DNA from 2 places in the Shewanella sp. W3-18-1 genome. Region 1 is predicted to be linked to the other one. Evidence: predicted binding sites of a transcription regulator. Region 1 holds the regulator's gene; the other holds the start of a gene.
The links. The regulator MetJ, encoded in region 1, represses methionine synthesis genes. The targets are predictions, from matches to a motif close to TAGACGTCTAGACGTCTA.

Region 1 (12,782 bases):
AAGAAACATTAATATCGCCATTAAGCTCAGACAAGCTCTGGTTTAGCGAATGTGAATGTTGTGCGTGATGAAAAGCCATGTGTATTTCCTCAACCGCCCTTGGCACGACTAACCGCCCATGGCACGACTCTATAGTTCAGTGGTTCAAATCAAATGGACGTTTGGACGTCTACATGTCCATATACTAGAGAAACTGAGATGCAAGTCAAGCCAAAAAATCTCCATTTGTTGCATTTTCTTATCGCTTGTAGACCAGCTTAATTTTAGTCAATAAAAAAGGACTCGAATGAGTCCTTTAAGCTTTTGAATTTAAATCTATTCCTGCAATAGATCGCGACAAATCTGGGTCAAGTCTGACTGCACTGCTGCCGCTGTCACTTCGCGGCCTGCGCCCGGTCCACGGATGATCAGCGGATTACCTTGATAGAAGGCGCTGCGGATCACAAACACGTTATCCCCCGGGGTTAAATTGGCATAGGGATGATCGGTATCAATCCACTGCAAGCCCACTTCAGCCTTAAGCTCTGGGCCGCTGTTGTCTAAGGATGCCACGTATCTGAGCACCTTATTTTGCTCAGCCGCCGCACCATATTGTTGCAGCAAATCGGCATCTAACTCGGCAATGCGAGCAAGAAACTGCTCTAAGGGAATATCCGCTAAATGTGCGGGCACTAATGAACGCAGCTCAATATCTTCAAGCTCTATTTCAAGGCCAATTTCACGAGCTAAAATAAGCAACTTACGCTGCATATCACGGCCGGATAGATCGTCGCGGGGATCGGGTTCAGTAATACCTAAGCCTCTGGCTTCAATCACTAATTCTGAAAATGGCTTGCTGGTATCGTATTTCTCAAATAACCAACACAGGGTGCCGGAGAAAATCCCCCCCACGGCCTCAACGCTATCACCGCTGTTACGCAGATCATTCAGCGCATGCTGGATAGGCAAGCCGGCGCCGCAACTAGCATTGTAGCGCCAAAATAAGCGACGATTACCTAGTTGCTGCTTTAACTCACGGTAGAAAGGTAGTGGACCCGAGCCAGCGAGTTTGTTCGCGCTCACCACATGGATACCGCGCTCGAACAGTTCTGGATATTGCAGCGTCAAACTGGCGCTGGCACTGATATCTAAGGCCACCAGCTCATCGCAGTTAACTTGCTCTAACTGCTCAAATAAATGCTCATATTGCCAAGGCGTAGCATCTGCCTCGAATTCGGTCTGCCAATTGGCTAAGTTAATGCCAGCGGATTTGATCAACGCCTTACTGGAGCTAACTAATCCCACTAACTCAACCTTAGCCTCAAGTTCATGGTCCAGTGATGGCGAAACCGACTTAAAGAGATTGACCCAAGCCTCACCAATATTGCCCACACCGAGCAGTAAGACGCCAATGCGTTTACGCGGGCCAGCGCAGCGGCGGTGGACTTTTTGGGTTAACAGATTCACCTGTGACTGGGGCACTAACGTCACTAAACTTAAATCGCCACTGAACAAAGGTTTAGCATCACGGCTCAGTAAACGGGCGAAGCTGCGGCGATAATGTTCGGCGTCGGCACTCACTAATGCGACTAAACCATAATCTGTGTTGATCTGCTGATCGCTGATCCCTAATGCTTCTGCCTCAGCATCGAGTAATCTTTGAACTTGTTTTTGATTCTCAGCGGTATAGGCAAGTTCAACCCTTTGATGGGCAGATGTCCAATGGGCCAATGGCGTTAAACCCGCGGCAATCAATAAATCTAATAAACGAGTTAACTCCCCTGTGAGTTTAAAGCCGAACAGGACAACAGCATTGAGGTTCGTCACCACAGGCGCACTCGCTGACGAACTGTGGGGCGCGATTAAGGTAAAGTCGGTGTGGGACGCATAACTTGAACGCACCGCTAAGCTCACTTCGGTATTGAATAACGGCTGCAAAGTGCGCGAATGCAATACTGGCGAGCCTAAACGCGCTAGGCGATCGGCTTCGGCAAGTGACATACTTTTTAGTAACTTGGCATCGTTGATTTTATTAGGATCGGCGTTGAACACCCCTTCCACATCGGTCCAAATCGTCACGCGCTCGATATCGGCAAGACTAGCAATCAGGCTAGCGCTAAAATCTGAACCATTACGACCAAGTAATAAGGTATCGCCACGCTCGTTAGCGCAGATAAAGCCTGTGATCACCAAGCGTTCATTGGGATGCGCGGCTAATAGGGCTTGTACTTTAGCGCGGGATTCCTGTACCCGAATTTGTGGCACAGCGGCTTCATCGGCCACTAAAATTGAACAGGCATCCACATGGCTTGCCGCCACGCCAGATTCGCGCAGTAGCGCCGCCATTAAACGTGCCGACCAACGTTCGCCAAAGCTCACCACATGGTTGATTTGGTAATCATTGCGCGCATCCAAGGATAACAAGCTGATAAGTTGCGCTTTATCAGTAGCCAAACGCTCACGCAGATCGCGGGCTTGTTCATTCGACAACAACTGCTCAATCAACCCCTGTTGGTAACTGATCAGCACTTGTAATTCTTCTTGCCATAGCTGAGCCGCATCACGCAGCGCTAATAATTTATACAGGAAATTCGTGCTTTTACCCGCCGCAGAGACCACCACGAGATCATCACTATGACCGTGGGTTAACAGGATATGGGCGACTCGACGATAACAATCGGCATCCGCTAAACTGGAGCCACCAAATTTATGTAAGTGACAACGTGCCATCTATTATTCCTCTACTGACAAGCCGCAACGGCGGCTAATCCTGCTTGAATATCTGCAACTAAATCGGCGGCATCTTCAATACCCACCGATAGACGCAATAGGGTGTCTTTAATACCAGCCTCGAAGCGCGCCTGCGGCTCCATGGCTCTGTGGGTCATAGTAGCGGGCACTGCCACCAAACTTTCGACGCCACCTAAACTTTCTGCCACGCTAAATAAACTTAATGCACCTAAAAAGGCCACCACTTCGGCCTCGTCGCCCTTAAGCTCAAAACTCAGCATAGCGCCAAAGCCTTTTTGCTGCTTGGCTGCAATGGCGTGACCAGGGTGATCCGCAAGACCAGGGTAATAGACTTTGCTCACCACAGGGCTTTGGGTTAATACCTCAACAATGCGCAGGGCATTGGCTTGATGTTCGCGAATGCGTACCGCTAGAGTACGTAGGCCGCGCAGGGTCAGATAACTGTCGAAGGCTGACCCCGTTAAGCCTAGAGTGTTCGACCACCAATGTAAGCTTTCGCCGATTTGCGCATCTTTGGCGACCACAGCGCCGCCGACCACATCGCTGTGACCATTGATATATTTAGTGGTGGAATGGATAACGATATCCGCACCTAACAATAGGGGTTGTTGCAATATCGGCGATAAAAAGGTGTTATCGACCACCACCAGCGCGCCGACATCATGGCTCGCCTTAGCAATGGCTTCGATATCCACCACACGCAATAACGGGTTCGATGGGGTTTCGAGCCACACCATCTTAGGATTCTGCGCTATGGCTGCGGCTAACGCTTGACTGTCAGTTTGGTCCACCACAATCAGCTTAAACTGGCCTTTCTTCGCCAAGTTGGTAAATAAACGGTAGGAACCGCCGTAACAATCGTGGGGCACAACCAAGAGATCATCTGGGCCGAGTAAGGTGGTCACTAAGGTGATGGCTGCCATGCCAGTGCACGTCACTATGCCAGTGGCGCCCTTTTCTAATTGGGCTAATGCTTCGCCTAAAATGCAGCGCGTTGGGTTGCCTGAACGACTGTAATCGAATTCGCGGGGATTGTTATGACCATCGAAGGCGTAATTAGTCGACAAATAAATCGGTGGCACAACGGCACCATATTGAGTATCGCTTTCGATACCCTGACGCACTGCCAGTGTGGCTAATTGACGCTCTGCCATGGGTGGACTCCTAAATTCGGTAGACTGATAGAGATGTCTGGACGTCTAAATGTACCTAAGCCCAACCACATCGTCAATAGGCGTTAAGACGTTTAGACGTCTAAACATAAAGAAATCTGTTTGCAATCCCTAAGAAATAGTAGCAATAATTTGACTGTTGTTTGTAAGGGTTTAAAATCTGCCCCGAATTTAGCGTTATAACAGGTGAGTCAATGACTGAATGGAATGGGGAATATATCAGCCCCTATGCTGAACATGGCAAGAAGAATGAGCAAGTAAAGAAAATTACTGTGTCGATTCCGCTCAAAGTGCTTAAGATCCTTACGGACGAACGTACTCGTCGTCAGGTCAATAATTTACGTCACGCCACCAACAGCGAGCTGTTGTGTGAGGCATTTTTGCACGCCTACACTGGCCAGCCATTGCCTAACGATGACGATCTGTCAAAAGACAACCCAGATAGTATTCCCGCCGAAGCCAAGTTGTTGATGGACGAAATGGGGATCGAGTGGGAAGACATGGAATAGCGACTCGTCGCTTCCAAGATTGCTGTTATTTTCAAGATCACATTGCTCATCAATAGGGATCGTTAACGATCCCTTTTTGTTTATGCCTACATAATCTCAAGCGATGAGTTTATCTTGAGATTTTTGGGTATGTAGGAACCCTATGTTTTCTATGATAGATCCCCAGACACTTGCCTTAGCCTCGCTAATCGTGTTTATGGGCGCCTTAACCCAAAGCCTGATTGGATTTGGGCTTGCGGTTGTTGCTAGCCCCTTGTTGTATATCGTCGATCCGCAGCTTGTCCCTGCACCCGTTATTGCGATGGGATTCTCTATCGCGCTACTTACCTTAGTGCGTGAGCGCGGTCATTTAGAATTCAATGGCTTGCAATATGCTCTTATCGGTCGCGTACCCGGCGGTTTTATCGGTGCCAGCCTGTTGCTGTTTGCGCCTCAACCCATACTCGGTTTATCCATCGCCGCCATTGTGACAATCGCGGTTATTCTCAGCCTGTATAAATTCAGTCTCCCCGTTAATAAAGCAACCCTCTTCAGTGCGGGTGTGGTTTCAGGGATTTTCGGCAATATTGCCGCAATTGGTGGCCCGCCAATGGCGATTTTATTGGCGGGCAAAGATGCCTCGCAGTTCCGCGCAGCTTTATCGGCCTTCTTTATTTTTAGCTCTATGATTGCGCTGTGTATTTTAGCTGTAACAGGCTTGCTAGAGATCAAACACCTATGGCTCTCCTTAATGCTATTACCCTCAGTCATTTTGGGTTATTTAGTCGCAGGTAAACTCGTGGGACGCATCGATAAACATAAAACCAAAATGGCGACATTAGCCCTCTGTGCCATCAGCGCCTTAGTGTTAACGGTAAAGTCGGTTATCGAGCTATTACCCCAATAAGTGCCCTGCTTGTACAGGCAAACCTTCTCAAGATTCAAACAATAAAAAGCACTGACATTGCCAGTGCTTTTTCTTTATCTCTCAATATGTAAAGCCTATCTACACTCAGCTTAAGTAGCTTTGTCCTGCGTACACAATAAAGTGTCTCAGTGCGAGCACGCCCGTTAAGCTAGCGCAGGCAACCATGATCATTGCGCCCTTAGTATGGCGAGTCGCAGCGGGTAGCAGCATAAACAGCAATGGAATACCAAAGCCGATACCCACTACGCCAATCCAGAATACGCTTGCCCAAACACCTGTTGTCAATGAAGCCAGTGCTGCAGCCGCAGCACCACCTTTAAAGTACAAGGCGCAGAACAACATAAACAGGAACATGACTTCAATCGCCATCACAGGCAATTCTAAACCGTGCATTTTGACAAGCGTTTTATCGTGACTGTCTGTCTTAAACATCAGCAACGCCAGTACCGCGTTAGCCGCAGCGCCCGCCGATAAGCCTGACACTAAAAACAGTGCAGGCAGTACCGCAGTATTGAGCATAGGATAGGCATTCATGGCCGAAATTAAGAAGCCAGTGTAAGCCCCTACGCCAATAGCGAGGACAAACAGCAATACTTCAATCACCTTTCTAAAGGGCATAAGTAACTTAGCAATAGGCACTAAGAAACCTAAGCCCCACTTTGGCAAATCGTCACGCAATACGAGAATCGCATAGGCAAATGCCAAGGGTGAATAAGCCAGCAGCGCCAACACCCCAATAGCCATCACTGACTGGAAGTTGTAGTTAATCAAGATTAACCAGAAATGGAATGGCTTGGTTAAATCAAACACTAAGCACGCCAAACCTAAACTGATCGCTACAGGCCCAATAATGGCCGCCGCCTTAAGAATACTGCTTTCAACCCCTGTGTTAAGCTCCTTATTCGCCCAACGTAGACCGATACCAATCAGTAAACTGCCCGCGGATAACCCCGCCATAAATAGGTAGACGGCGATAACCCAATGCCAAGTCACTGGATCATATTGCGTCATATCGCCCCAAGTATTGTTCATAATCAAATCCCCCCTCTTTTGGTAGGAACGCGATACACCCTAGGCTTAGTGCCCAAATGGGTTTTATCTTGGTAAGTGATTTTGGTATTGAGCATGATGGCCACTTCACTCTTAGGATCATTGGCATCACCAAACACAAGCGCATCGGTTGGACACACAGTCACACAAGCAGGCTCTTCACCCCGCGCTAAACGCGTGTCTTTACAGAAGTTGCACTTATCCGCGACTTTAGTTTCTGGGTTCATAAAACGTACTTTGTAGGGGCACGCCGCCACACAGTACATACAACCCACACACTTATCTGCATGAATAGAAACAATGCCGTCTTCACCCACATAGGCAGCCCCCGTTGGGCACACCTTAACGCAGGGTGCATCTTCACACTGTTGGCAGGATACCCTGTGGTATTTGAAATGCAGATTGGGCATTTCACCATAGGGGCCTTCGACACGTACCTGTAGGCGGGTAACACCTTCAGGTACACCATTTTCACTGCGACACGCCACGTTACAAGCTTGGCAGCCGATGCACTTATTCTCGTCGTGCACCATTACATATCGTTTATTCATTTAAGCCTCCGATTAGCGCTTTGCCAGCGTGACACCCGTAGTGTGCACATTCATGCCGCACACAGGTGCTGTCACGTGGGGAAGTAAGTTTCCGCAGTGGATACCTTTGCCCGTTGCTCTGACCAACTCTTTGTTTTTAGAGCCGAAACCCATATAAGCAAATACAGTATCTGGGCGAATACCTAGTGTGACTAAGGCATGACCTTCTTCGGTACCTACGCTACTGGTGAGACGAATTGGATCGCCATTACTGATCCCTAACTTGCCCGCTGTCACTGGGTGAACCCAGATAGCGTTATCAGGCATCAGGTTCGCCAACATAGGAATATTGTGGGTGGCGCCATTGGTGTGTACAGCCACTTTGCCTTGGATAAAGTAGAGCTCGTCTGGTTTTTTCAGAGCCACTTCGCGGAACTTAATCACTCCACGCCCCGGAGCCATCGCTTCAACTTTAGCGGAGGTGAGTTCAATTTTGCCGCTTGGGGTTTTAAAGGTCAGTGCACTGGCGTAAGTGCCGTCTTCATCGGCGGGTCGCGCATTGGGGTATGCCTTAATAAACTCGGCAACCATCTTAGGTTCGCGCAACATAATAGGCTTACCAAAGCTGACAAAACCTTCATCCTTAATTCGGCGTAACAGCGCGGTATCGCGGTTCACTTGCATTAATTGCAGGGTTTCAATGTTGTCCCATGGATAAAACTCACCGAGGCCCAGTTCATTGCCAATGTCTTTAAAGATTTGCCAAGAGGGTCTTGTATCACCGAGTGTTTCAACCACTCGTTGACGCACATAGTAAGCAGGATTTTTCCCCGACCTATCGGCAATTTCTTCATCGCGCTCAAGGTAGGTTGATTCAGGTAAAATCACATCAGCATAGGCCGCAGTTTCACTGATATACACATCACACACGGCGATAAAGTCGAGCTTTTTCATGGCTTCAACAACGCGCGCTCTGTCTGTCATGGTTTGCATTGGGTTAGTGCGGGACATCACCCAGCCGTGTAACTGATATGGCACTGCACTTAAGGTCGCATCGAGAATGGTTTGGTAAATCCCCCCCGATGACCACATCATGGCGTATTGTTCTTCCACTTGGTCAATGCGTTTTGCGGCTGGTTTTGGCATATCTTTTATGCCGGGTTTGGCCAACACTGGCGCAACCGCTTCACCGGCGAGCTTGTTGTAATCACCCGGCTTTTGGCCGATATAAATCCCCCCCTTACGCTCAATGTTACCAATCAAGACGTTGGCAGCATAAAGGGCGCGGCGCATATCAAACTCTTCCGTAGTGAATGTCGCTCTATGACCAAAATCGACTACAGCATGGGGGCTTTAGCGGCATATTCATGGGCGATACGGCGAATGTCCTTGGCGGGCACATCGGAAACCGTTTCTGCCCATTCAGGGGTATAGGCTTTCACTTCGTCGGCAAAGGCTTCGAAGCCTTCAACATAACGCTCAACAAAAGCTTTATCGTATAGATTATCTTCAATTAATACATGGCATAACGCTAAGGCGACCGCGACATCGGTGCCGGGGCGAATGGCATACCATTCATCGGCCTTGTCGGCCACAATCGAGAATCTTGGCTCGAACACCACCAACTTGGCGCCTTTATCCATCTGTGCTGCCATCATGCCGCGGGTTTCGGACATGTTAATGCCTTCGTACAGGTTATGGCCGAAGTTGATAATGTATTTTGAATTGCCTAAATCACGTTTTAACTTAGTCCCAAAGATGGCTTTGGCGGCAATTTCATAACCACCGGGGCAAGTTGATGCGTGGGTAAAGGTATTTGGACTGCCATAAGCCGTGGCTAAATGGAACAAATGCTGTTCGAGTGATCCAGATTTTGACGAGAATGCTACGGCTTCAGGACCATGTTCCTTTTTAATTTTATTCAGATTATCCGCAATCAGTTTATAAGCTTCGTCCCAACTGATCTCAGCCCATTTGCCTTCGCCACGCTCACCCACACGTTTAAGTGGTTTAACAATACGTTGTGGATCGTACAGCAAGCTGTGACCTGCACCACCACGGGCACAGACTTTACCACCAAAGGATTTAGCCGCTTTATTGCCGCTAATGAAGACATTTTTGCCCTCAATCACCCGCGCAGAAATAGGGCAACGGGTTGAGCACATTTCACAAATACTGGCAATATCCTTGCCCATACCCTTTAGCTGTTTATTCTCTAATGCCGCTAAGCTGCCCGGCAGCAGACTGGCTAAGGCACAGGTTGCACCGCTCGCCCCAGCACCCTTTAAAAAGGTTCGCCTATTAAGCTCTATCATGGTTACCTCCATCACGCTCATCCAACCCGTTTAATGCCTTTTGGCCATATCGAGTTAAAGTGTGCTCACTGATTTTGTTTTGCTTTTATCGTTATCAGCGCATTAAAGTTCGTTTAATGCACTTCTTCTAATCCAAGGCAATTGTTAACCCTAAAGAGGTAAGCGGATATTGTGGTAAACCACATAGGGGAGAGCGGTGTGATCTAAGGCAACGAAAAGCTAAAATCAATCTAAAAAATCGTGAATAAGATCAATAGACTTGCTGAGGACTTTTAGAGGAAAAAGATGATGTTTTTTTATAAAAAAATCATCTTCGATAAACATAAAAATTTATGAAAATACTTTAAAAATAATTAGTTAATACTGATTAAACCGCATTTTAATCGACAAGTTCGATATCGAGACAATTGAGCAAACGAATCGCCTCATCACAACTAAATTTAGCCCCTTTGATTTTATTATTAAAAATATCAATATCGTAATTTGTCGCTTCAGAGAAATCCGCATCAGCTAATTGGGTGCGGCCAAACAGGCTATGGCTAAAATCCGTGTAGGTGAAATTGGCTCGATTGAAGCTGCCTTCTCGAAAATCCACATCGTGGGCTTTACACTCCTCAATCACTATTTCGTCGAGGGATAAACCAAGAAAAGAACTATCGTTGAGGATGCATTGTTTAAAGGAAAATGGCGCAGCAAAGGATAAACGTGGCCATGCAGCGCGGGTCCAATCTATACCGACGAGCTTACATTCTTCAAATACAACGGCATTGAACTGGCATTGGGGCACTTTGACTAAACTCAAGTTACAGCGCACAAAGCGGCACTCGATAAACTTACATTTACGGAAGGTACTCTCGCTAAAATGGCAATCCAAAAACTCGCAATCCTCAAATTCAACCTCCTGCCACTCCTGCACATTCTCGGATAAGCCACTAAACTGCTCAGATAAAAAATGGCTACCCTGTGGTGCCGCCCTTTGGCCAATCTTAAATGCCATCACCTACCCCTTTATAAAATGATTCCAATGCCATAATTCCACAGACATTGTTCAACGGCCAATTGCGCCATCATCAATAAACCTTAGGATTTTGTCCACTGCGTCGCACAAATAGCCATGGTAAATTTTGTCAAAAACGGTAGAATGTCGGCACTTTTTCGCGGCAGTCTAGAACAAGGTTCTCTCGGATTAATGGTTAGCATTTTCGAGCAAAATGACACGGGCCCAGCCCGCTTTAGCAGACCACTTTCACTGTGGTGCCAACCTTGCCCTGCGTTTGTTCCATTCCTTGCCTTATCTCCAACAAACACAATTCAAACACCGCCCGAAAACAACATTTTTGCTGTTCAAGATTTAACATCAAATCCCACCAATGGACTTCTCCAATTAAATTATAATCCTTTGGTAAATAATAAAAATATTGTACTAAACAAGGCGCTCGCTCGAAGCATGGCCCTAGTGCAAACCGACACCTATAAAAACCTTATCCCTACACTCTTAATCCAAAGGAATACTCGTCATGAGTCTTGCTGATTCCGTATTAGCCGTGAACAACGATTTACCCATCCGTACCGACAGCCCAGTCCACAGCGGCAAGGTACGTAGCGTTTACTGGCTAACCGACGCCGACAGCCGCCGTTTAATCAAAACCAAAGGTTATAACGTCCCCGAAGATACCCCGCTCGCCATCATGGTGATAAGCGACCGTATCTCCGCCTTCGACTGTATCTTCCACGGTGAAGGCGGTTTAAAAGGCATCCCAGGTAAAGGCGCTGCATTAAATGCCATTTCTAATCATTGGTTTAAGCTGTTCGCCGAAAACGGCCTAGCCGACAGCCATATTTTGGATATCCCGCATCCCTTCGTATGGATAGTCCAAAAAGCCCGTCCCATTAAAGTCGAAGCCATTTGCCGCCAATATATCACAGGCTCCATGTGGCGCGCTTACTCAAAAGGCGAGCGCGTATTCTGTGGCATCACACTGCCAGAAGGCTTAGAGAAAGATCAAAAGCTGCCTGACTTACTGATCACCCCTTCAACTAAGGGCATTTTAACCGGCATCCCAGGCGTGCCAGCACAAGATGACATTAACATCAGCCGCAGCGATATCGAAGCTAATTACCAAGCCTTTGGTTTTGAAAAATTAGAAGATATCGACCTGTACGAAAAACTATTAAAAGATGGCTTTAAGGTGATTTCAAAAGCACTGGCCGACATTGACCAAGTGTTTGTCGATACCAAGTTCGAGTTTGGCTATGTGACCGACAAAGATGGCAACTCAAAGCTGATTTATATGGATGAAGTCGGCACCCCAGACTCATCACGTATTTGGGACGGCGCCGCCTACCGCGATGGTAAGATTTTGGAAAACTCCAAAGAGGGTTTCCGCCAGTTCCTGCTAAATCATTTCCCTGATCCTGATGTGCTGCTCAACAAAGACAGAATGCCAGAGCGTGAAGCCCTCGCCCGCGACAATGACCTCCCACTTGAGGCCATGATGCAAGTGTCACGCACTTACACCGGCGTTGCCGAGAAAGTGACTGGCGCGGCGATTCCGCTTCCAGCGAATCCAAAGGCAGATATTATTAAGATCCTACGGGAAGAGTATGATCTGATTCTCTAGTAGAGAGTTGTAAGCAAATCTGAGGTTTTGGGTGGTTTACCCATAGCTGAATAGTAAAAAAGGCGCCTAGGCCTATCTCTTGATCACATCTCGTGTTCAAGAGATAGAGCCAATTCGTAGCCTTCAAGGATGGTTTGCAGTTTGAACCATCCTTCCCATAACCGCTCCCAACCTACTACACCCGTTCCTTTACTATCGTGCCAACCCGCTAATTTTCCTAAACTTAGGTAAGCCCAATGCACACTGGGTGCTTGCTTGGGTGGTTTGCATTGTTCAACTTTCAGCCACAGTAATTTCCACGCTTTGCAACCCAACAATGTCTCACAACTTTGTTGCTTTGCCTGTTCTTCTTGTAACCCAAGATGGCGCAACTGCTGAACTCGCACCGCTATAAACGCTAGGATCGTAATCATACGCTCCAAATTACCTTTGCTTTGTAAGCGCAAATCTTCAACCTGAGTCCCACCGCTTTTCCAGGATTTATGAAAGTCCTCTATCAGCCAGCGCTTTTCATACCAGCACAAGATCGTCAGTGCTTGTTCCGTCCTGGTGACGGGCTCCGACGTCAGCAGGTGCCAGCACAATCCATCGTCATTGCCTTTTTCAATACAACTGACATAAAACAACGGCGTACTTTCGCCAACTTTATTGCTGGGCATTTTCAGGGTTACCGGTGCAAAACGGACTTCACAGGTCGCGACTCTGGCTTTGCGGCCACCTTTTTGTACCACCTCTACCATTCGCTCCCCAGCACTTTGCAACGAATGGCCGTACAGATGTAACTTACCTTCGGCTTCTTCTATATGCCGACTTATCATCGAACGCACCACAAACCGTTGCTGATGTTCGAGTTTATATTGCAGGTACTCAATTAAATCCGCTTCGCGGTCACAGACGCTGACCGCATGTGCCATGTGTTGACCCAAACGGTTAGCGACATTTTGTGAG
Region 2 (12,782 bases), 1.8 Mb from region 1:
AAAGTGGTTTTAGTGTTAAGGGTAAACCTGCAACCACTAAGGTAACATTGTCCGCTAAGGTCGCCACGGCTTGGTTTAACCAGCCAGCTTCATCCACAAATTGTCGGCTTAACGCACCTAAGGGTACTATGCCGGAGCCAACTTCGTTACTGATTAAAATCACTACACCTTCAAGCTCGGCAAGGGAATCGACAAACGCATTCTTCTCGTTTTGCCAAGATATCAGCGGATCAAGGCTCGTGTTTTTAGTCGCAATGTCCGCGGCGAAATACCCTTCTGTAGGAATCGGTTCATCTAATTCGGGGTAACAAGCGAGTAACTGGTTAGTTAACCAAAGCGTTAAACAATCCACAAGGATCACACGCCCAGGTTTTGCTAAGTGCTTCAATTGCGTTGTCAGCGCGAGGGGTTCTTCAATTAATTGCCATGCAATACCATCATCTGCACGGTCTTGTTGGTGTTTCACTATACGTTCAGTCATTTCGGCATCCCGTGCTTGCGCTGTAGCAACAAAGCACGCATCAAATCCCAGCGCCGTATATTGGCGCACTAAGGATTCGCCGTAACGGCTCTTGCCGCTACGGGCACCTCCTACGACTAAATGGATCACAGAATACTTCCAACAATCAGCAGCACAAGATAACAAACAATCTCGCATATTTGTTGTGCCGCGCCTAAAGTATCGCCCGTGTATCCCCCAATCTGACGCCTAAAAATAACGACAATCAAACGGCGTAACCCGATCATCACCAACAACAATGAGAGGGCTGCTAATCCCTTAAGGAATAACAACACCAATACACCGCTGGCAACCAAGATAAATAGCTCATTAATGCCTTGATGCTGAGATAGTGGTTTAGATTTGCTGGTTTCATCATCGCGCACATATTTTTCGGTAAAAATAATGCTCGCAGCAACCACGCGACTCACTGTATGCGCCACGATAAGCGCCGAGCCTGCAACCACGGGATCATAAAGTGCCAATTCAACCAACAATTGCCATTTCAGCAATAACGCTAATATCAAGGCGATAGCGCCATAACTACCAAGCCGCGAATCCTTCATGATCCGCAGTTTATCTTCTGCCGTCCAACCACCGCCAAAACCGTCGAAGGTATCGGCTAGGCCATCCTCGTGGAATCCACCTGTCAGTAAAACGCCAACTAACATGGCTAACAGCACTGATACCCCTGCAGGAAGCCAATTCTGTGTTAACCAAAAGACAATCGCACTTAACAGGCCAATTAACAGGCCCACTAAGCCAAAATAACGGCTCGCCTTATTGAGTTTATCGCTATCAACCTCAACCCATTTAGGCATTGGGATGCGGGTAAAGTAGCCCATAGCAACTAAAAATAAATCTATTTCTTTGTGCCAGCTTTCGCGTTCTGACATAAAGCATCCTTAGTGAATCCACACTTGCTGCAAGGTTTAAAATTAAAACGGTTGGCTAAAAAGTTATTATTTTAAATAAGTAAAATAAACAGCTTAGCTGATGCATATCATACAACAGCCTCAATCCCCGCATCACTAAAACTCGCCATTTGATTGTAAAAATTTACTGCTGCTTGGATAAGCGGTAGAGCCAAGGCTGCACCAGTGCCTTCGCCTAATCTTAGGCCAAGCGATAGCAAAGGTTTAGCCTGCAAAAATTCTAACATTCGCAGATGGCCTTGCTCTTCTGATTGATGGGCAAAAATCAAATAGTCGCGCACATTAGGCGCTATTGTTACTGCGACTAATGCAGCGGCAGTCGCGATAAAACCATCCACAACCACCAGCATGTTACGCTCGGCGGCGGCTAACATAGCGCCTGTCATCTGCACAATTTCAAAACCACCTAAACACGCCAACACTTCTTTTGGTCCAGTTAACGCACTTTGATGTAGCAATAACGCTAGCTCAATCAGCATCAATTTTCGCGCTAAGGTTTCTTGATTAATGCCAGTACCACGGCCAACACAATCAATCACATCGAGCTGCATTATCGCCGCCATAATCGCAGATGCGGCAGAGGTATTGCCTATGCCCATCTCGCCAAAGGCCACCAGATTACAGCCCGTTTGGTGGTGGCGTTCAATCAAATCACGCGCCATCGCAAAGCCTTTATCGACGGTTTCCAGCGCCATGGCAGGCTCTAAATGAATAGCGCCAGTTCCAGCGCCAAGACGTTGATCAATAATGCCTTTAACCCCTTCGATAGGCGTTAAAATACCGCAATCGATCACTTCGAGCTTAAAGCCAACTTGCCGACAAAAAACATTAATTGCCGCACCGCCATGGGCAAAGTTTTGCACCATTTGGCGCGTCACTTCACTAGGGGCAATGGAAACGCCTTCTGCTGCAATGCCATGGTCACCCGCAAACACCAGCATGGTGGGATTCGCTATATATGGCTGATCAGCACCCTGTATGCGAGCTATTTGTAATGCTAAGGATTCGAGCTGCCCGAGGGCGCCAAGCGGCTTAGTCTTAAGATTTATTTTCTGTTGAATCGACTGTTCTTGTACTTTGCTCACAGGGTTAATTTGAAACGACACGGCTGATTGAGACATTCACACTCCACTTGCTAATCCAAATTTAATCACTACGATGCATTCCATGACTCTTTTCCATAGGTCGTAAGCATTAAATTAACGGGTTACTTTTCGCCGCCGCAGGATAATCAAAAAGAAAAAACTCCCTATGGCGGCAGTAATAATACCCACGGGTAACTCTTGATTGCCCAACAAACAACGTGCTAAGACATCAATCCACACCAAAAATAATCCCCCCACCAACGCGGTTAATAATATTGATTGACGACCAGGAAATAATAACCGCACTGTGTGGGGGATCATTAAACCGACAAAACCAATGCCGCCGCAGGTGGCAACCAATACGGCGGTAATCAAGGAGCAAAGCAGCAACATATTGAGCCGCAGCTTAGGCACATTCACCCCTAAGGTATGGGCGGTTTCGTCCCCTGCTTGCAACGCCATGATCTGGCGCTTCATCCCTAAAATAATCACCAGACTCACGCCTATCACTAAACTCGGCAGCACTAGCAACGACCAACTGGCCTTAGCGAAACTGCCTAAACTCCAAAAGAGCACTGATGCCGTGGCCTGTGGACTGGCGAAATACAGCAGCAGACTCGTTAATGCGCCAAACATAAAGGAGGTTGCCACACCAGAAAGCAACATGCGCTCCACTTGGCTATTAAGCCCAAGCCCAGACAAGGCAAGCACAATTAACACAGATAAGCTCGCACCGATAAAAGCGCCAAAGGGTAAGCTAAACCAGAGCTGCCCAGCAAAAGCACCCGAGCCGCTAAAAATACCTGAGCTTGTTATTAATGCTGAATGTTCAAATAAACCAGAACCGGTAAAAATCGTCAACATCACCACAGCGCCAAAGGACGCGCCAGAGCTAATGCCAAACAAATAGGGATCGGCTAACGGGTTGCGGGTCACGGTTTGCAGCACACTCCCCGCCATTGACAAACCCGCCCCCGCCACAAAAGCCAGTAAAATGCGCGGCAGTCTTAGTTCCATCACAATGCGCTCAGTCATACCATTGGCTTGAACAGGATTCACCACATTATTTGTAAATACTTGAATAACTTCTATAAAGCGGATATTTGCCGCACCAAAGCTCGCCGCAGCAATAGGGGTGAGCAAAGTGATGATGCCCAATACAAGCAGCATCAGTTGTTGTCTCGTCAACGGTGTCACAATACGCCCCAAATATGAGATGAAATGTTGTTTATTCCTCGACATCATCCGCCCTCGCCTCGCTCGTTCAGGCCATGAGCCACATGGTGGTAACCATAAAAATAACTGATTAAGGGCTTTTTATGTTGTGGATGGGGCGATACCTGAGCACACACGCCGAACACATCACCAATGCGCGCCTCTGTTAATACTTCGGTTGGCGTCCCCATAGCGCTGACTTCACCGTTATGGATCAACAACAAACTGTCGCACAGGGCACTGGCTAGATTAAGATCATGAATAGAAGCAATCACGCTGATCCCAAGACTACGCACTAATTCGAGGATCTGAATTTGATAGCGCACATCGAGGTGGTTAGTTGGCTCATCTAGGATTAAAAGCTGCGGCTGCTGCACTATGGCGCGGGCAATCAAGGCGCGTTGCTTTTCACCACCAGATAAGTGCTCATATTGTTGATACCTCTTATGGCTCAAGCCCACTTTATCTAAGGCCTGAGCAATGCGCTCAGCATCCCTACTGGAATTGGTATCGAACATGCCCTTGTGGGGCGTCAAGCCCATGCTAACCAATTGCTCTGTGGTTAGGTCAAAATAATGCGGTGTATCTTGCTGCACGACGGCGACACGGCAAGCAAACGTCTTGGGCGATAAGAGCTCAATATCTTGATCAAAAAGGGTAATTTTGCCCTGAGTCGGGCGCACAAATCGATACAAACACCGCAGCAAGCTAGACTTGCCCGCACCGTTAGGCCCAATCAAACCCAACATCTCCCCCGTAGGCAACGAAAAGTTAATATTGGATAGAATGGTTTTGCCACCGATACACCAGCTTAACTGGCTGACATCGAGTGCGACACTCTGGCTCGTTGACGGACGAGTGTTACTTTCACTCAAACTATGGCTCATTTGGAGTGCAGAGAGTTTCACCAACGCGGCGCTCCTAGCGAGTCCAAACCTAGATTAAAAAAGGCTATGTACATTGTTATCTGCTCCCTCGAGTCACCCGCTCGAGAACTAAGGCTGCACGCAGCGATAACAGAAATAGGCAGGTCTCCTGACTTGTAGGGAAAGAAGGTTCTAGGTTCTAGGTTCTTCTTTTACTACTCACAGTTGCGGGTACAGTTCGGGCTGACTGATAAGCAGTGCCCCGATTCCCTATTATGTTTGGGTTGATATGCGCTTTGTTCACAACGCCATTGAGAATGAAAACAACGGAGCGATTCGAACAAGAGAGTCTATTCCCAACACCTATTTCTGCGACGTTATCACTCATTGCGCATGTAATACGCTATCTCGTTCAAACGTCAGGAAAAAGCATTATCCTACATCTATCCCATTAGGCAATGCTGTTTAAATCAGAATATTTTCATGTCAGCTTATTCTCGCCAAACGATCACGCCTACACCATAGCGCCTAGGTCGTGAAATAAGGCCTCAACACCTGCGCCCACTCGGCCAATCTAAACGCCAATAGCAGGCACCCTGTTCATCTTGCAGCACATTAATGCTCACCACTGCCGCCACGGGTAAATCAAGCTGACTATAAAACCCCACCGCCCGTTCAACCCCAAGGGCGCGAGCCATTAAGTGACGGATCACCCCGCCGTGGGTCACAACCCACACTTTGGTAGCAGGCATATAGTCACCGCGCTCATTAACGGCACTGTTTTCATTACCCATTTTATGTGAGTCGAGGGTAAATCGTTCAAACTCGGCGGCGAGTATCTGATCAACCGCCCCATTCACCCGCGACTCAAAACTCGCCATAGTTTCACCATTGGGCGGCGGCGTTTGCCAAGGATTTTGCCAATACGCCGCTAAGCGTTCGCCCTCTTGTTGATACACTTCATCGAGCCGACAACCGTCCCAATCACCAAAATCAATTTCCTGCAAACCCGACAAACACTGCGCCTGCAATGGCCTAGTGACTGATACCAACGCCGCTGTCGAATGCAGCTCGGCGGCGAAAGCGTGGGCAAAATCGGCGCAGCGGCGTGAAGTCGAGCTATAAATCGCGCTACACACGCTGGCCTGCGCCTCAACCGCTGCCGACATTTGTTGCCAACCCTTTTCGCTCAAAGGCACATCCACACGCCCCCGCAAGATGGCGCCGCCTTCACACTCTCCGTGGCGTAACAATAAAAGCTGCACTTGTTTCATATATGCCTTTTTAGTTAGGGACTAGATGCTAGGAACTCAAGCCGAGGGCCTAAATTCTAGATTCTCGATTCTCGCTCCTAATGCCTTTGACTTTCATCTTGCCCTGACGATCATAAGTCGCGTATTATGGACGTCTATACGTTTAAATGTCCAAAAACATTTTATAAAAACAAGTATCCAAAAACAAATGTCGATAGACCAGAATAAAATGCACTTTGCATAACAAGGGTCGATGCTTGGACTTAACTTAGCTGTATTTAAGGTAATTATTTATGACGATACCCTCAACCAAAGCCGGCCAGATATTAGCAGACATTCGCAAACAGCTTGCAGAGCGCATTCTGATCTTAGACGGTGCCATGGGCACAATGATCCAAGGCTACAAGCTGGAGGAAGAGGACTATCGCGGCGAACGCTTTAAGGATTGGCATACCGATGTTAAGGGCAATAACGACCTGTTAGTGCTCACGCAGCCTCACATTATCAAACAAATTCACACCGACTACTTAAACGCCGGTGCCGATATTATTGAGACCAACACCTTTAACGCCACGACTATCGCCATGGCCGACTACGACATGCAGTCGCTGTCAGCCGAAATTAACCGCGAAGGCGCGCGCCTCGCCCGTGAAGCCTGTGATGAAGCCTTTGCTGCCACAGGCATTCCACGCTACGTCGCCGGTGTGTTAGGCCCCACTAACCGTACGTGTTCTATTAGCCCTGATGTGAACGACCCTGGCTATCGCAACGTCAGCTTCGATGAGTTAGTGACCGCTTACAAAGAATCCACTAAGGCACTGATTGAAGGCGGCGCGGATATCATTATGGTCGAGACCATATTCGATACCTTAAACGCCAAGGCCGCGCTGTTTGCGATTGAATCCGTATTCGATGACTTATTTGGTCAGCATTCTAAAGACAGACTGCCGATCATGATCTCGGGCACCATTACCGATGCATCAGGCCGCACACTGACAGGCCAAACGACCGAAGCCTTTTACAATTCCCTTCGCCATATCAAGCCCTTGTCTATCGGTCTTAACTGCGCCCTTGGGCCAAAAGAGCTGCGCCCCTATGTGGAAGAATTGTCACGTATCAGCGAATGCTATGTGTCGGCGCACCCAAACGCGGGTCTGCCGAACGAGTTTGGCGGCTACGATGAAACCCCAGAAGATATGGCGAACGTGATCGAAGATTGGGCGCGCGAAGGCATGCTCAACATTATCGGCGGTTGCTGTGGTAGTACGCCTGAACATATTCGCGTTATTCGTCAAGCAGTTGAAAAATATGACCCTCGCGTCTTACCCGACATTCCGGTTGCCTGCCGTCTTGCGGGTTTGGAACCACTCACTATCGACGCCCAAACCCTGTTTGTGAACGTGGGCGAGCGCACCAACGTCACAGGTTCTGCCAAGTTTTTAAAGCTGATTAAAGAAGGCAAGTTCGAGCAAGCGCTTGATGTCGCCCGTGAACAGGTTGAAAGCGGCGCGCAGATCATCGATATCAATATGGACGAAGGCATGCTCGATGGCGTGGAGATCATGCACAAGTTTTTAAACTTGATTGCCTCTGAGCCGGACATCAGCCGCGTACCGATTATGATCGACTCCTCTAAGTGGGAGGTGATTGAAGCTGGCCTCAAATGTATTCAAGGCAAGGGGATTGTTAACTCGATTTCCCTTAAGGAAGGCGAAGCCAAATTTATCGAGCAAGCTACCTTAGTGAAACGCTACGGCGCGGCAGCCATTATCATGGCGTTCGACGAGCAAGGCCAAGCCGATACTAAGGCGCGCAAGATTGAGATCTGTACCCGCGCCTACCGCGTGCTGGTCGATAAGGTCGGCTTTCCGCCAGAAGACATTATCTTTGACCCGAATATCTTTGCGATTGCCACGGGTATCGATGAACACGATAACTATGCCGTCGATTTTATTGATGCCATTAAAGCAATTAAGGCCACCCTGCCCCATGCGATGATTTCGGGCGGCGTGTCGAACGTGTCGTTCTCCTTCCGTGGTAACAACCCAGTGCGCGAGGCGATCCACGCGGTATTCCTGTACCATGCGATTAAAGTCGGCATGGATATGGGGATTGTGAACGCGGGTCAGTTAGCCATTTACGATGATATCGACCCCGAGCTTAAAGAGCGGGTCGAAAACGTGGTGCTTAACTTGCCCTGCCCAGTTGAAGGCTCGAGCAATACAGAGCAGTTACTTGAAATCGCAGAGAAATTCCGCGGTGATGGCGCGCAGGTGGGTAAGAAAGAAGATTTAGAATGGCGCTCTTGGCCAGTTAATCAGCGTTTAGCCCATGCGCTCGTTAAAGGCATCACCGAATTTATTGATGAAGATACCGAAGCCGCTCGCCAAGAAGCGAAACGTCCACTCGATGTGATTGAAGGCCCGCTGATGGACGGCATGAATGTGGTCGGCGACTTATTTGGCTCGGGCAAGATGTTCCTGCCACAAGTCGTTAAGTCTGCGCGGGTGATGAAAAAGGCCGTGGCTTACCTCAATCCCTTTATTGAAAAGGAAAAAGTCGCAGGTCAGTCTAATGGCAAGATATTGATGGTGACCGTAAAAGGTGACGTGCACGATATCGGCAAGAATATCGTCGGCGTAGTGCTCGCCTGTAACGGCTTTGAGGTATTCGATTTAGGCGTGATGGTGTCGGTAGAGCGAATTCTCGACGCCGTGAAAGAACACAATATCGATATCATCGGCATGTCGGGCCTTATCACCCCAAGCCTTGATGAGATGGTGCATAACGTGAAAACCTTCCACCGCGAAGGCTTAACTATTCCAGCAATTATCGGCGGCGCGACTTGCTCAAAAATCCATACAGCGGTAAAAATCGCGCCCCATTATCCCCATGGCGCTATCTATATTGCCGATGCGTCCCGCGCTGTGCCAATGGTCAGCAAACTGGTGAATAACGAGACACGCCAAGCCACCATTGATGAAACCTACGCCGAATACGACGATATGCGCACTAAGCGTTTATCCCAAGCCAAGCGTAAAGAGATTGTTTCACTGGAGGCCGCCCGTGAAAACCGCTGCCAACACGACTGGGCCAATTACACCCCATTCAAACCCAATGTGCTCGGTCGCCAAGTGTTTGATGATTATCCATTAGAAGATTTAGTTGAGCGTATCGACTGGACACCGTTTTTCCGCTCGTGGGAGCTGCACGGCCATTACCCTGAAATCCTCAGCGATAAAGTGGTCGGCGTTGAAGCGCAAAAGCTGTTCGCCGATGGTCAGGCCATGCTTAAAAAAATCATCGAAGAAAAGTGGCTCACGGCGAAAGCGGTTATCGGCTTATTCCCAGCCAATACCGTGAATTACGACGATATTGAGCTGTATACCGATGAGTCGCGTACCACAGTTGAAATGACCACCCATCACCTGAGGATGCAGCTTGAGCGGGTCGGTAACGATAACTTCTGCCTTGCCGACTTTGTAGCGCCAAAAGATAGCGGCGTCGCCGACTATATGGGTGGTTTTGCGGTCACTGCGGGCCATGGGATTGATGAACATGTGGCACGTTTCGAAGCCAACCACGATGACTACAACGCCATTATGCTCAAGTGTTTAGCCGACCGTTTGGCCGAAGCCTTTGCCGAACGGATGCACGAACGGGTACGTAAAGAGTTTTGGGGTTATGCGGCCGACGAGCAGTTAAGCAACGAAGCCTTAATCCGCGAGAAATACAAAGGCATACGCCCCGCACCGGGCTACCCAGCTTGCCCAGACCACACAGAAAAAGGTTTGTTATGGGACTTGCTCAAGCCCGATGAGACCATCGACTTGAATATCACCGAAAGCTACGCCATGTTCCCTACCGCTGCGGTATCGGGCTGGTATTTCGCCCACCCAAAATCCCGCTATTTTGGTGTAAGTAACATAGGCCGCGATCAAGTGGAAGATTATGCGAAGCGTAAAGGGATGACTGTAGCTGAGACAGAGAAATGGCTGGCGCCAGTGCTTGACTATGATCCTGAATAGAGAGTGATCCTGACTGATTTTTAGAAATAGTCAGGATCTTTATTACGCTAACGCGGTTTGAGATCTAAGATCGGTCTTGCGACCGAAAAGGTCGTGGAATTCCATTCCACACCAGGGCAAGAAGGGGATCAACAGCAATCCCCCTCTTGCATCTCCCCTTGCCGCCCCTAGCGAAGTTACATGCATTAGGGACTAGCCTTGGTCTTATGGATAAATTGCTATCGCTTCCGATGGTACATCCTGTACCCCGAAAGCTAGCCGGTCATCCATGACCGGACTCACGCAATTTATTCCAACGCCCCGCGGCAACTTCGCAGGGGATTGGTGAACTTCTGCTACTTTTGTGTTACTTGCTAGCCATTCAAAGCAAACCGAGTAATGTTTACTACCAGTTTTAGAAATTTAACAATGGATGACTCATTAAATTTCACATTATTATTTCAAATTACAGCTTAACAACTGGTGTAGAGATAAACCAAAAATAAAAAATCTCACCAATTAATTTCCAGAGCGGAATTAAGCAAGCAGGACTCAAACTTGAAATATCCATACTAACAACTTTGCCATCCTTAATATCCTTTTTTATTAAAGAAATTAAGGAACTAGTACTAGCTGTCAAGTTATGGGAAATATCTAGCCTATTGTTTTCAAACTCAGCTAATCTTTTTAAAAATAGAGGACAAGAAAACGCACCATATAAACCCCTCCAGTATTCTGAAAAACTATTTTCATCTTTAAAAACTTCTTTGTATTTATGCCCCCGTTTAAAATCATAATACAAATAGCTTTCTAAATTTATAGTCGTAGCGTTAGAAATAAAATCAACTGGCATTCTTTGAGTACTATTAGCCTTATTATCAATGACATTTAACGGAATTAAATTTTCAACCTCATGACAATTTAAAACATGCAATCTATCTCTTATCTTTTTCGATTCAAAAAAATGTATTAATTTTAAAGCAGTTACACCATCATTACTTTGGGGGTGTTTTTTATCACTATCACAAATTGCAAATACATTGTAATTAGTTGTATACAAGATAGAACAGACCTCATGAGAGCGATCGCCTCCACCATGTACTGGCACAAAGTCCAAGTTGTAATTATCACCTCTAAACAACTTATATGATTCCATTACAAGGTTGTAAACCACAATATCATCAACATCTTCAACAATTAAATTCGAACGTCCTAAAAATCTATCGATCGAAGTAACACTTCCCTTGTAATCAAATAAATTAACGACAAACAACTCACTAAAATCGCATTCAAAATCAAAAGAATTATCAACAAAAATAAATCTTATAGCAAAATCTTGTGCTAAAAAATCACCAAGAAAAGTAATTTTATTTAGCGATTTTCTAAAAATTGTTTTTGAAAACAAACTAATATCATTTAAGCAAATTATTTTTTCCAATGTATCTCTATCTGAAACAACACAATGATGTCCATACGCTATGGTTTGCGCTAATTTTTCTAAAAAAAGTAATAAATATTGTGATTCTGGATTTTTAGTCACCGACTCGACTATCGATTTATCTAGTTTTATAATCATATTATTAATAATCAAAAAAACCTAATGGCCAGTTATTAAGAAAACCGTTTTGGTCAAAATTTGCAGAAATTATTTTAGTCTCTCGACTTTCTCGATCTTGTTCAAAAAGGGAAACCCCTATCATATCATTAGCGATTTTCCCTTTAGATATTAGATTACCCATTTTAGATATTATTGATTCACTATGAGTTTCTATAATTAATTTAAGTTCGATACCATTATTATTTGCAAGTTCAATTGCATTTATGAATACAATTGAAAGCGACGCCTGCATCTTAGGATGCAAATGTAACTCAGGTTGCTCAATCGCAAATATATAACTATTTATTTTTCTACTTCTTTTTGAATTTTCATATCCAGATGATACTGCCCATAATTGAATAATAATAGGTAACACTTGTGAAAAACCAAATCCCATATCAGAAATATTATCACTCAAATCTGAATCGGCATACTGAAGATTAATTGATATATGATTAGAGTTCAAATCTACATTTATAACAAAACCAAATTCACTTTTTGTCCACTTATTAAGTTCCTCCCTCCACTTACCAGTAATATTAGATATAAACATACCTATATTATCCCCACGATGGTCTAACTCGTCGATACTTAAATCTTGATGCCTATAATATCTTGCCGTTGAAGTTCTTAATGGTGCAATATATCTAACGCCTAACAACTCATTGGTCATAGAATCATTTATATTTGCACTATTCTCTATAAGATAATAAAGATCAGCCAAACCAGATATAAATCTGAACTTTTTTGAATTAACATCCCAACTTAATGTTTCTTTTTCCCACTTTGCAGTTGAGTTCATTTTCCTTAACAAAGCTAATTTATTATTATCATTAACTGAATTTCGTAAAAATCTTGTAGCCATAGCTTGCAATTTGTTACTACTCGAACTACCTGAGTAGTTTTTAAAAAGCTGAACAACTTGATTGAATAATGCTGTACTTATTTGCTTGCCTTTTGCATCAACCAACCCTGAAGAAGGTGATATTAAAATCGGAAGTAAATTATCAGTATCAGTTATCTGATACTTTAAATCATGTTTTTTTAACGGCCATGACAACCTATCAGATGAAATATCAGTAATCACACCATCCTCATCAAACTTAAAAAAAATCGTATGATTATACATTTTAACTTGATAACTTGCCGTATAACAACTTAAACCACTATTAGACCTCATCATGCCTATTTTACATATCAACTCCACTGGTTCTTCATTAATAAAACTGTGATGATACTTTTTCCTATTATAAGAAAGTTGGAATGTAAAAAATAGTTCATCCTCATTCTTCACTTCACCATTAAAAAATTTTTTATGAATTGCT

Region 2: a site for MetJ is predicted at 6,002-6,019, ahead of metH (methionine synthase). Genes of this name have one in related genera too.

The regions. Positions count from the first base shown of each region.
Region 1 covers NC_008750.1:4,056,856-4,069,637, forward strand. Annotated here, with positions in the region: gene metF (methylenetetrahydrofolate reductase) at 1-79, opposite strand, end outside; gene SPUTW3181_RS18435 (bifunctional aspartate kinase/homoserine dehydrogenase II) at 316-2,709, opposite strand; gene metB (cystathionine gamma-synthase) at 2,721-3,884, opposite strand; gene metJ (met regulon transcriptional regulator MetJ) at 4,097-4,411, shown strand; gene SPUTW3181_RS18450 (sulfite exporter TauE/SafE family protein) at 4,554-5,297, shown strand; gene nrfD (NrfD/PsrC family molybdoenzyme membrane anchor subunit) at 5,403-6,350, opposite strand; gene SPUTW3181_RS18460 (4Fe-4S dicluster domain-containing protein) at 6,353-6,919, opposite strand; partial or broken gene phsA (thiosulfate reductase PhsA) at 6,932-9,213, opposite strand; gene SPUTW3181_RS18470 (pentapeptide repeat-containing protein) at 9,593-10,210, opposite strand; gene SPUTW3181_RS18480 (phosphoribosylaminoimidazolesuccinocarboxamide synthase) at 10,731-11,834, shown strand; gene SPUTW3181_RS18485 (IS4-like element ISSpu12 family transposase) at 11,918-12,782, opposite strand, start outside.
Region 2 covers NC_008750.1:1,114,920-1,127,701, reverse strand. Annotated here, with positions in the region: gene cobU (bifunctional adenosylcobinamide kinase/adenosylcobinamide-phosphate guanylyltransferase) at 1-610, opposite strand, end outside; gene SPUTW3181_RS05075 (adenosylcobinamide-GDP ribazoletransferase) at 607-1,395, opposite strand; gene cobT (nicotinate-nucleotide--dimethylbenzimidazole phosphoribosyltransferase) at 1,503-2,555, opposite strand; gene SPUTW3181_RS05065 (FecCD family ABC transporter permease) at 2,634-3,761, opposite strand; gene SPUTW3181_RS05060 (ABC transporter ATP-binding protein) at 3,761-4,642, opposite strand; cobalamin riboswitch at 4,742-4,928, opposite strand; gene SPUTW3181_RS05055 (histidine phosphatase family protein) at 5,149-5,874, opposite strand; gene metH (methionine synthase) at 6,147-9,881, shown strand; gene SPUTW3181_RS05040 (hypothetical protein) at 10,327-11,400, opposite strand; gene SPUTW3181_RS05035 (AAA family ATPase) at 11,441-12,782, opposite strand, start outside.